3 regions of the uncultured Maricaulis sp. genome follow, and region 3 is predicted to be linked to each of the others. Evidence: predicted binding sites of a transcription regulator. Region 3 holds the regulator's gene; each other region holds the start of a gene.
The links. Region 3 encodes LexA, which represses DNA repair genes until DNA is damaged. Its sites were predicted from a motif close to ATGTTCCNCTTGTGTTCC; they were not measured.
Positions count from the first base shown of each region.

Region 1: recA (recombinase RecA) is a predicted target of LexA. The motif match lies at 1,787-1,804, and genes of this name have one in related genera.
Region 2: AAC029_RS14030 (VOC family protein) is a predicted target of LexA. The motif match lies at 1,956-1,973, and genes of this name have one in related genera.

Region 1 is NZ_CAXBGE010000013.1:658-3,933, reverse strand. Features, by position in the region: gene AAC029_RS13580 (nuclear transport factor 2 family protein) at 1-346, shown strand, start outside; gene mltF (membrane-bound lytic murein transglycosylase MltF) at 351-1,709, opposite strand; gene recA (recombinase RecA) at 1,912-2,949, shown strand; gene AAC029_RS13565 (hypothetical protein) at 3,120-3,276, shown strand, end outside.
Region 2 is NZ_CAXBGE010000013.1:89,507-92,782, reverse strand. Features, by position in the region: gene AAC029_RS14045 (hypothetical protein) at 1-90, shown strand, start outside; gene AAC029_RS14040 (hypothetical protein) at 87-521, shown strand; gene gspG (type II secretion system major pseudopilin GspG) at 558-1,034, opposite strand; gene AAC029_RS14030 (VOC family protein) at 1,563-1,931, opposite strand; gene AAC029_RS14025 (thymidylate synthase) at 2,148-3,011, shown strand; gene AAC029_RS14020 (MazG nucleotide pyrophosphohydrolase domain-containing protein) at 3,008-3,276, shown strand, end outside.
Region 3 is NZ_CAXBGE010000008.1:21,673-24,948, forward strand. Features, by position in the region: gene trpD (anthranilate phosphoribosyltransferase) at 1-95, shown strand, start outside; gene trpC (indole-3-glycerol phosphate synthase TrpC) at 97-921, shown strand; gene lexA (transcriptional repressor LexA) at 1,011-1,715, shown strand; gene AAC029_RS09885 (ComEC/Rec2 family competence protein) at 2,085-3,276, opposite strand, start outside.

The DNA.
Region 1 (3,276 bases), on a different contig from region 3:
GACCTTCCAGCACCCGCGCTATGAAATGCAGGGCATGGAGACGGTTTTTGACGGCGAGGAGGCCGTGCGCGGCTATTTCGCGACCTCACGCGCGGCATTTCCGGATCAGGGCAATGAGATCATCGCAATCGGCGCCGGTGGCGACAGCGTTCTGGTGGAGTTCTGGTTGACGGGAACGCATCTCGGTCCGCTCAAATTGCCGACGGCCGATTTGCCGCCGACGGGCCGCGCCTTCCGGCTCAAGATGATGGCCAGTTTCGAATTCGCGCCGGGCTCAGACAAAATCGTCTGCGAGCGGCCCTATTTTGACCGACTGGCCTTGCTGGCGGCGCTGGGGCTGGGTTGACGCGTCAGAGCCCCTGCGCATTGAGCAGGGCGCGGTATTCGCGGACTTTCTGGACATAGCGCACCGGCTCCTGGCCGCGGGCATAGCCATAGCGCAGGCCGCGATAATGCGTCGGGTCGGACAGAAGCGGCAGTACGCGGGCCAGATCTTCCCAGCTGTTTTTCTCGAGCCCCTGGCGCTCGGCCAGGGTGCGGGCGTCATACATGTGGCCCATGCCGACATTATAGGCAGCCAGTGCGAACCAGACCCGATCCTCGCCGGTGACGCCGCTGGGGACGCGTTGATAGAGGTCTTCCAGATAGGTGGCGCCGCCGACAATGCTCTGGCGCGGATCGGTACGGTCTTCGACGCCGACGCGTTCGGCGGTCGACAGTGTCAGCATCATCAATCCGCGCACGCCGGTATCGCTGATGGCGTCAGGGTCCCAGTGCGATTCCTGATAGGCTTGTGCGGCAAGCAGGTCCCAGTCGAACGTGGTCCGCTCGGCCGCCAGTTCGAACCAGCGCTCATATTGCGGCAGCCGCGTTTCGACCCGGTCGACGAAGCTGGACACATCAACATAGTTGAAATCGCCGAACTGGCCGAACCAGTTTTCGTCCAGCCGTTCCAGCAAATCGCCTTGGTGGATCTGGTTGAACCAGCTGGCCAGCGCATCGCCAAGACCGTCGATATGCTGCGAATAGGCCCAGGCCAGCGATTCCTCGCCGGTCAGATCCATCGCCACCACCAGATCGGGATGACGGCGGCGGGCGAAGTCGGCCAAGTGCGAATCGGCGATGGTGCAGTCGAAATCCCCCGCATCGACCGCTTCAAGCAGCGGCATGGCCGACCCGGCGCGGCGTTCAGTCCAGTGCAGCGCCTGCGGGCGGGCGGGCAGGGCCTGTAGCGTCTCAAGATAGCTTGAACCCGCCAAAACCACGATGCGGGCCCGGCCCAGATCGTTCAGCGATGTCGGCGCCGGTCCGCCATTATGGCAGACCAATTGCTCGGTCACGGTCTTGTAGGCCGGGCCGAACAGCATGTGGGCTTCGCGTGATGGTGTGACGGTTAGACCGGCCGCGGCGATATCGCCCTCGCCATTGGCGAGGGCGGTTGTGAGGGCTGTGATCGAGGGTCGAGTCTCGAAACGCGGCTCGACACCGAGACTGGCCGCAAAGGCCCGCACGAGATCAACTTCATAGCCGCTGGGGCCATCCTCGCCGGGCATATAGCTCGTCGGCCCTTCCAGAGTGAGGACGATCAGACTGCCGCGCGCCTGCAGTTCTTCCATGGAGGCGACGCCGCTGGGCACCGCCGCCGGGCCGCAGCCCGCCAGCACAAATAGGATCACAATCACGAGGAGATGGCGGCTTGAGATCATCATCGTCAAGATAGGCGCTCGCTGCGCGCTCGCCAAGCCGCCTGCGGTGGCATCGTTTTGTTCCGTTTTGTTAACCATAAATGTTCCGCTTGTGTTCCGGAACAAAACTGGTACGTTGTGTCTCGGTTGCCCGTGACCGAGGGGCGTGAAATAAGGGAATATCGATATGAGCAAGGGCGCGATTCGACTCGTGAACGATTCAGGTATGGACAAGAAAAAGGCGATCGAGGCGGCGTTGAGCCAGATCGACAAGGCCTTCGGCAAGGGCTCGGTCATGAAGCTCGGAGCCAAGCCGGCGATGGAGATCGAATCGATTTCTTCCGGCTCGCTCGGGCTCGACATCGCGCTCGGCATTGGCGGTCTGCCCAAGGGCCGGATCGTTGAAATCTACGGCCCTGAAAGCTCGGGCAAGACGACGCTGGCGCTGCACACGATCGCCGAGGGGCAAAAGCTCGGCGGGGTCTGTGCCTTCATCGACGCCGAACACGCGCTTGATCCGGTCTATGCCGGCAAGCTGGGCGTTGATGTCGCTGAACTTCTGGTGTCGCAGCCCGATACCGGCGAGCAAGCGCTGGAAATTGCCGATACGCTGGTGCGTTCCGGTGCGATTGACGTGCTGGTGATCGATTCGGTCGCCGCCCTGACACCGCGCGCCGAGCTCGAAGGCGAGATGGGCGACAGCCTGCCCGGCCTGCAAGCCCGTCTGATGAGCCAAGCGCTGCGCAAGCTGACCGGTTCGATCTCGAAATCGAAATGCATGGTCATCTTCATCAACCAGATCCGGATGAAGATCGGCGTCATGTTCGGCAGCCCTGAAACCACAACGGGCGGCAATGCGCTGAAATTCTACGCTTCCGTCCGGCTCGACATCCGCCGCATCGGTGCGATCAAGGACCGTGACGAAGTGATCGGCAATCAGACCCGCGTGAAAGTCGTCAAGAACAAGGTGGCGCCGCCCTTCCGCGAAGTTGAATTCGACATTCTCTATGGCGAAGGCATCTCCAAAATGGGCGAGCTGATCGATCTTGGCGTCAAGGGTGACATCATCGAGAAGTCCGGTTCCTGGTATTCCTATAATTCGGAACGTATCGGTCAGGGCCGCGAGAATGCGCGCAAATTCATGATCGACAACCAGGCCATGGCCAAGGAAATCGAAGCCAAGGTCCGCGCCAATGCCGGACTGATCGCTGACGTGCTGCTCGTCGGCAAGGATCTCGACGAGGATGAAGCCGCCGCTGGCTGACCAATCTGCTCCGGGCGTTGCTGCGCAGCGCCCGGAACAACCACGCTCAATTAACCGCTTTGCGGTATGAAGGTGCCGCAAGGCGTCCAGAATGGCTGAGCTCCCGGATGGGACGCAGCCAGCTGGGGACCTGAAGCGTTTTGAGCGGGGGTGTGTTTGTGGCGGTCGGAATGTTGGTACATCTGGAGCGAAAGCTCCGGATCTTTGTCTTTAGCGCGATTGTCACACCTGTCGATCTCGACTTTGTCGGCAAACTCTATGTAGATCGCGAACACTTCCGCTATGATGATCTTGAGATCGCTTATTTCACGCCTGACGTGTCATTGG
Region 2 (3,276 bases), on a different contig from region 3:
GATCTGACTCTTCGCGCTTTCGATCAAGCAGGCGAGGGGGATGTGGCAGTTTCGGCCATTCTCGGACAGGCATGGGAGCCCACGCTATGATGTGGAATCGCCTTTTTGCGAGCGCAGGTGTGTTGCTTTTGCTGACATCCGTCGTGCTGGGCCAGTTACCGCACGGGCACGAGACAGCGGACCCGTTGACGGAAAATTTGCGTGTTGGGGATGCATCTGAACGACCAGCGGCGCGCTTCACCCATGCTTTATTGTTCCAACAGGCGCCGTCCCCAATCGAGATCGCGCCGACCCTGGATACGCCCGTTGTCGATGAGTTTGATCAAGACCTGCGGCTTGCCGGCATTGGGGTCGATGAAAACGGACCGATATGCTGGATTGCGACCGGTGAGGCAGAAGCTGTGGCCCTACGGGTTGGAGATCGATTTCTCGCCTATGAGGTTGTCGAGATCGGTGACGGCGAGGTGCAGCTTCGCGCGCCTGGCCGGACCGAAGCGTTGCGTCTGTTTTCGGGGCATTAGGGCAAAAAAGGCGCCAGGTGGTTCACCAACTCCCGCCTAGCTATCTTGATCGGGAAGCGTCGTTGTCACGATCAGATCCGCATCCTCACCCGTTCCACCCTCTTCGCCATCGCGGCCGAGGCTTCGCAGGGTGAAATGGTCTGACGCGCGGGTTTGATAAATATAGGCGTTACCCCATGGATCGTCGGGCACGCCGCCTCGGCGCAAATAGGGACCGGACCAGCCTGTGATGCCAGCTGGCGCCGTGTCCAAAGCACTCAATCCGATATCCTGAGTCGGATATCGACCTGTGTCGATGAGGTAGAGTTCAAGCGCACCGGCGAGGTTTTCCATCTGAATCTCAGCGGATTGGCTTCGCGCACCGCCCAGGCGCCCGATGATATTGGGAGCAAGGATCGCCATGAGCAATGCTATGATCACCAGCACGACGAGCATCTCTGTGAGCGTGAAGCCGCGCTCATCGTTGATGGAGCAGCCGGCCGGTCGCGTCGCCTCAGCTTTCTTGTTGTCCATGTTTGCTCCCGCGCTTCAGCGTCATCACCGCATAGAGGTTGTGCCGCCCGTATCTACGATGCAAGCTGAATTGGTGGCAGAGTTGGGATCGGCGCAGACTTGTTGCAGCATCGTCGACTGAGTGATGCGATTGCGCGCTGGCTTTGTCCGTATTTGAGCCACCTTGATCCAATTTGGCTTGTTGCCGTCCGGGTCGCGGAAATAGTCGGCTGGAAGCCGCCATCGCCGCCCGAACGTATATCCTGTTGCCTCGCCATTGGTCATGCGCATTGAAATGGGTGCCTGTCACCATTTATCGCCCATCACCATTTATTCGCAATCGAGATCTCAGGCCCCCGAGAGCGGGTCCATATCGCGGTCTCGATCACCTACGTGCGCATGAACCGTTGGTGGTATTTGCCGCTCTATCCGCCGGCAACGCAATCGCTGAAAGTGCCCAAAAGGGGGGAGCCCAAAAAGGGGGAGATGGTCAGCGCCGGCCCACGCAAGGCGCAGGCCGACGAACCGGGAACTCGCAGACGACGGGAATTACATGCAGAACACGTTCAGCTTATTGCCGTCCGGATCGCGGAAATAGCCGGCGTAGAAGCCGCCATCGCCGCGTGGGCCGGCGGGGCCTTCGTCTTGGGCGCCGAGCGAGATGGCGAGGGCGTAGACCTTGTCGACCTGGGCCGGGTTTTCGGCCTGGAAGGCGGGCATGACGCCATTACCGACGGTGGCGGGATTGCCGTCGAACGGTTTGGTCAGGCCGATGCCGGCACCACCACCGGGCTTGCCCCAGGCGATGAAAGTGTCGAAATCCATCATCCGGCCAACGCCGAATTCGGCGCAAATTTTGTCGTAGAACGCGGCAGCGCGCTGCAAGTCATTGGTTCCTAAAGTGACATAGCCCAGCATTGTGGTTCTCCCTCAGAGATGTTGATGTTCTTTTTATGTTCCAATCTCGCCAAGCTAGCGCCGAACGCGGCCAAGGCAAGTCCTTTTGCGGTGTATTGCACGGAATCGTGATCGCGGCGGCGCGGCACAATATATGTGGATCAATCTGACGCCGAAGGTTCGGTCGCGGCGAATCGGATGTAGAGTGTGCGATCAACAGGCGCAGTGGAGATCGCAATGGCCGATGCAGCCGTACTGGAGCCCGGTGTCGAAACCGGAAGCGCGGCCGCGACCGGCTCGGCGGCGGAAGCGGCCTATCTCGATCTGCTGCGCGATATTCTCGAACACGGCACGCAGCAGGATGATCGCACCGGTGTCGGCACGCGCTCGGTGTTTGGCCGGCAATTGCGCTGTGATCTCTCCGAAGGCTTTCCGCTGCTGACGACCAAGAAGGTGCATTTCAAATCGATCGCGATTGAATTGCTCTGGTTCCTGCGCGGCGAGACCAATGTGCGCTGGTTGCAGGAGCGCGGCGTCAAGATCTGGGATGAATGGGCTGATGCCGATGGCGAGCTTGGTCCGGTCTATGGCAAGCAGTGGCGGCGCTGGGCCGGGCCCGATGGCACCGAAATCGACCAGCTCTCCAACCTGCTCGAGCAGATCCGTACCAATCCCGCCTCGCGGCGCCTGATCGTCTCGGGCTGGAACCCGGTCGATGTGCCCTCAATGGCGCTGCCGCCCTGCCACACGCTGTATCAATTCAATGTCGCCGACGGGAAGCTGAGCTGCCAGCTCTATCAGCGCTCGGCCGACATGTTCCTTGGCGTGCCGTTCAACATCGCCTCCTACGCCCTATTGACGACGATGGTGGCCAAGGTGTGCGGGCTGGAGCCGGGCGAATACATCCACACCTTCGGCGACGCCCACATCTATTCCAACCATATGGACCAGGTCGCCGAACAGCTCTCGCGCACGCCGCGCGCCCTGCCACGCCTGCGGCTCAATCCCGATGCCACTGACCTGTTCGGCTTCGAGTATGAGGACATCATGCTCGAAGATTATGATCCGCACCCCGGCATCAAGGCACCGGTGGCGGTATGAGCGAGACCCGCTCTTTGGGGCTCGGCGAATTGGGAGCCCGCATCGCCCAGGTCTCCGATATCTATGCCAAGCATTATGACATCGACCGCTCGGGCGACTGGTATCTGCTCAAATTGCAGGAAGAGCTCGGCGAACTGACCCAAGCCTATCTCACCACAACAGGCCGCAGCCGCAAGCCGGCCGATGATGGTGCGCGTGAGCATCTGGCGCGCGAAATGGCCGATGTGCTCGGCATGTTGCTGCTCATGGCGCGCGATGAGGGCAT
Region 3 (3,276 bases):
CCGAAGGCGCTCAACTGGCAGCCGCCGCGATCGATGACGGACGCGCCCGCACGGCGCTGGCGCGCATGGCCGCGATCTCGCGCGGCGAGGCTTGAGATGAGCGCCCATACAAGCATCGTCCCAGACACTCTGGCGCGGATTGGCGCTTACAAGCTCGAGCATATCGCGGCCTGCAAGGCCAAGCGCTCCTATGCCGAGGTCGCGGCGCAGGCGTCTGACGCCTCGCCGGTGCGTGGGTTTCTCGCGGCACTCAAAGGCGCCGCGGCCAGCGATGGGCTCGGCCTGATCGCGGAGATCAAGAAGGCCAGCCCGTCGAAAGGTCTGATCCGGGCCGACTTCGACCCACCGGCATTGTCGCGCGCCTATCAGGCCGGCGGCGCGATCTGCCTCTCCGTGCTGACCGACGGGCCGAGCTTTCAGGGCGCCGACAGTTTTCTCGTCGCCGCGCGCGACGCCTGCAACCTGCCGGTCCTGCGCAAGGACTTCATGTATGACGCCTATCAGGTCGCCGAGGCGCGTGCGCTGGGGGCGGACGCGGTCCTGGTTATCCTCGCCGCCGTCGATAATGCCACCGCCCGGGCCCTGATCGAGGAGGCGGCACGCTGGTCGCTCGATGTGTTGGTCGAAGTGCATGACGCCGCCGAGATGGAGCGCGCCCTCGCCCTGAAAGCGCCGATGATCGGCATCAACAACCGCAATCTGCGCACCTTCGAGACCTCGCTGGCGACCTTCGAATCACTGGCGCCGATGGTGGAGGGAGATGCGCTGCTGGTCGGCGAGAGCGGCGTTTTCACGGCGAGCGATGCCGCACGCCTCCACGCCGCCGGTGCCCGCGCCCTACTGGTCGGGGAAAGCCTGATGCGGCAGGACGATGTCGCTGCTGCTACGCGCGCCCTGATGGCCTGGCAAGAGCGCGCTTGACCTGAATCGGGAACCTTTGTAGAACAAACAGGCATATTCCTGATTTGTTCCTTACGGCCTTCGCGCCGTATTCATCAAAGGGGGCTGACTTGCTCACCCGTAAACAGCACGAGCTACTGCTTCTGATCCATAACCGGATCAAGGATACCGGCGTCTCGCCCTCCTTCGACGAAATGAAGACGGAGCTGCAATTGGCTTCGAAGTCGGGTGTTCACCGCCTGATCACGGCGCTGGAGGAGCGCGGCTTCATTCGCCGCCTCGCCCACCGCGCCCGGGCGCTCGAAGTGCTCAAACTGCCGGAATCCGCAGCAGCCACAGTCGATGAAGCGCTCGATAGCGATGCCGATCTGGGCGCCAATGTCGTGCGGGCCAATTTCAAGCGTTCCAGCGACGAGAATTCGCCGGAAGCCTCGGTCGAGATCCCGCTGCTCGGCCGCATTGCCGCCGGTGTGCCCATCGCCGCCATCCAGCACGAGACCGACCGCCTCGCCTTCCCCGCCGACATGGTGCGCGGCGGCGAGCATTTCGCCCTCGAGGTCAATGGCGATTCGATGATCGAAGCGGGCATTCTCGATGGCGATATCGTGCTGATCCGGCGCGGCCAGTCGGCGGAGAGCGGCGAGATTGTCGTCGCCCTGGTCGATGACGAAGAAGCCACTTTGAAACGCCTGCGCAAAAAGGGCGGCTCCATCGCCCTGGAAGCCGCCAATCCCGCCTATGAGACACGGATCTTCGGCCCCGATCGGGTCAAGGTCCAAGGCCGGCTGGTCGGCCTGATCCGCCGCTACCACTAGGGCGGAATATGCCGGGCTGAAGTTTCGCGCCTTCTTCTCCTGCAGAGTGGGGGGACGCGGTCTTGCGCAACCCATGGCGAAGCGACAGTGGTGTGGGCGTGCGGCGCCAAAGGCGGTGTAGGGTAGATGGAGGCCACGAATCCTGCTGCTGCGATGGGTGTAATCCCCGCGCTGCCGCGCGGCACCTCCACCATCCTTTGCCTTCGGCAACGGACGGTCCCCCTCCCCGGTAAACCGAGGAGGAAAGCGGGCATGCAGGCCGTAGGCCTTCCCATTCACCGCCAAGCTTTCTTCCCCCGCAGCGCGGGGGAAGTGGGCCTGCACAGCCGAAGGCGCAGCAGGCTCGATGGGGGCGGCGGACGCCCGCGCTCAACGCGCATTGAGCTCCCAAGGACGGTCACCATTTGGCGCCGAAACGCTCTGCGTCCGCACAATCGCGCCGTCACGGGTCCAGATCAGCGTTCCGCCGCGTTGCCGCAGGAATTCGCGATCGATCACCAGGGCGTGGCAGTGCGGTTTGAGCCAGGATGGCATTTCCACCGTCAGCACAACCAGCGCCGCGCGCTCACAATCCACCGCCCAGTCTTCGGCCGAGCTAAGCACGGCATAATTCAAGCCCGGTGCCTGACCGCTGCAGCCGAGATCATCGCAGTGCAGAGTGGTGGTGGTGCTCACAGCGCTCCGGGCGGCGCGCTGTTCGAGAAAGACCGTGACGGCAAAGCGGCCGCGCCGGATTGAGCTGGCAGTCCAGTGACTAGGGTCATCAGGGGCCTGTGCCACGACGATGCCGTCTTCGGAGATGAACAAGTCAGGCGCCGGTGTCAGGCTCCACAGGGTCAGCGCCACAAGCGCCAGCGCGGCGCCACCACCGCGCACCAGACCGCGGCCGAGCAGCAGTGTCACGAAGCCGCAGGCATAGAGCGGCAAGATCCAGCCGGGCGCGGCGATGACGGGCTGCAGAGCGCCCGGCGCAGCAGCAACGCGGTCGGCGACCGCAAACATCACATCGAGGCCCCAGCTCATCGCCCACAGCGCTGGCTGGTCGAGCCCGAACGGCATCAGACACAGCGCCACCACGCCGGCCGGCATGACGATGAAAGTGAAAACCGGCATGGCGAGCCAATTGCCGAACAGGCCAAAGCCGGCGATGCGATGGAAATGAAAGGCCGCAAAGCCCGCAGTCGCCAGCCCCGCGATCAGGCTGGTCAGGCTGAGCCCGCCCAGAGCCGCCAATGCGCCGCTGCGTCCGGAATCCATCGGCGCCGCTGGCCGCCGCCTCTGACGCCACAGATCGGCACTGGCGATCAGGGCCGCCACAGCTGCGAACGACATTTGAAAGCCCGCCGCGCGGATTGCCTCAGGCTGCAGCGCGAGCACGAAAATCATCGCCAACGCCAAAGTGTGCAGCGACAAAGCCCGCCGTCCGGCCACCAGGCCGGTCAGGACGGCGGCCGTCATCAGGAAGGCGCGCTGGGTCGGGATCGCACCGCCGGAGAGCAGGAAATAGGCCGCAGCGGCGATCAGGGCCCCGATGGCGGCCGGGATCGCCGCGTCAAACCGC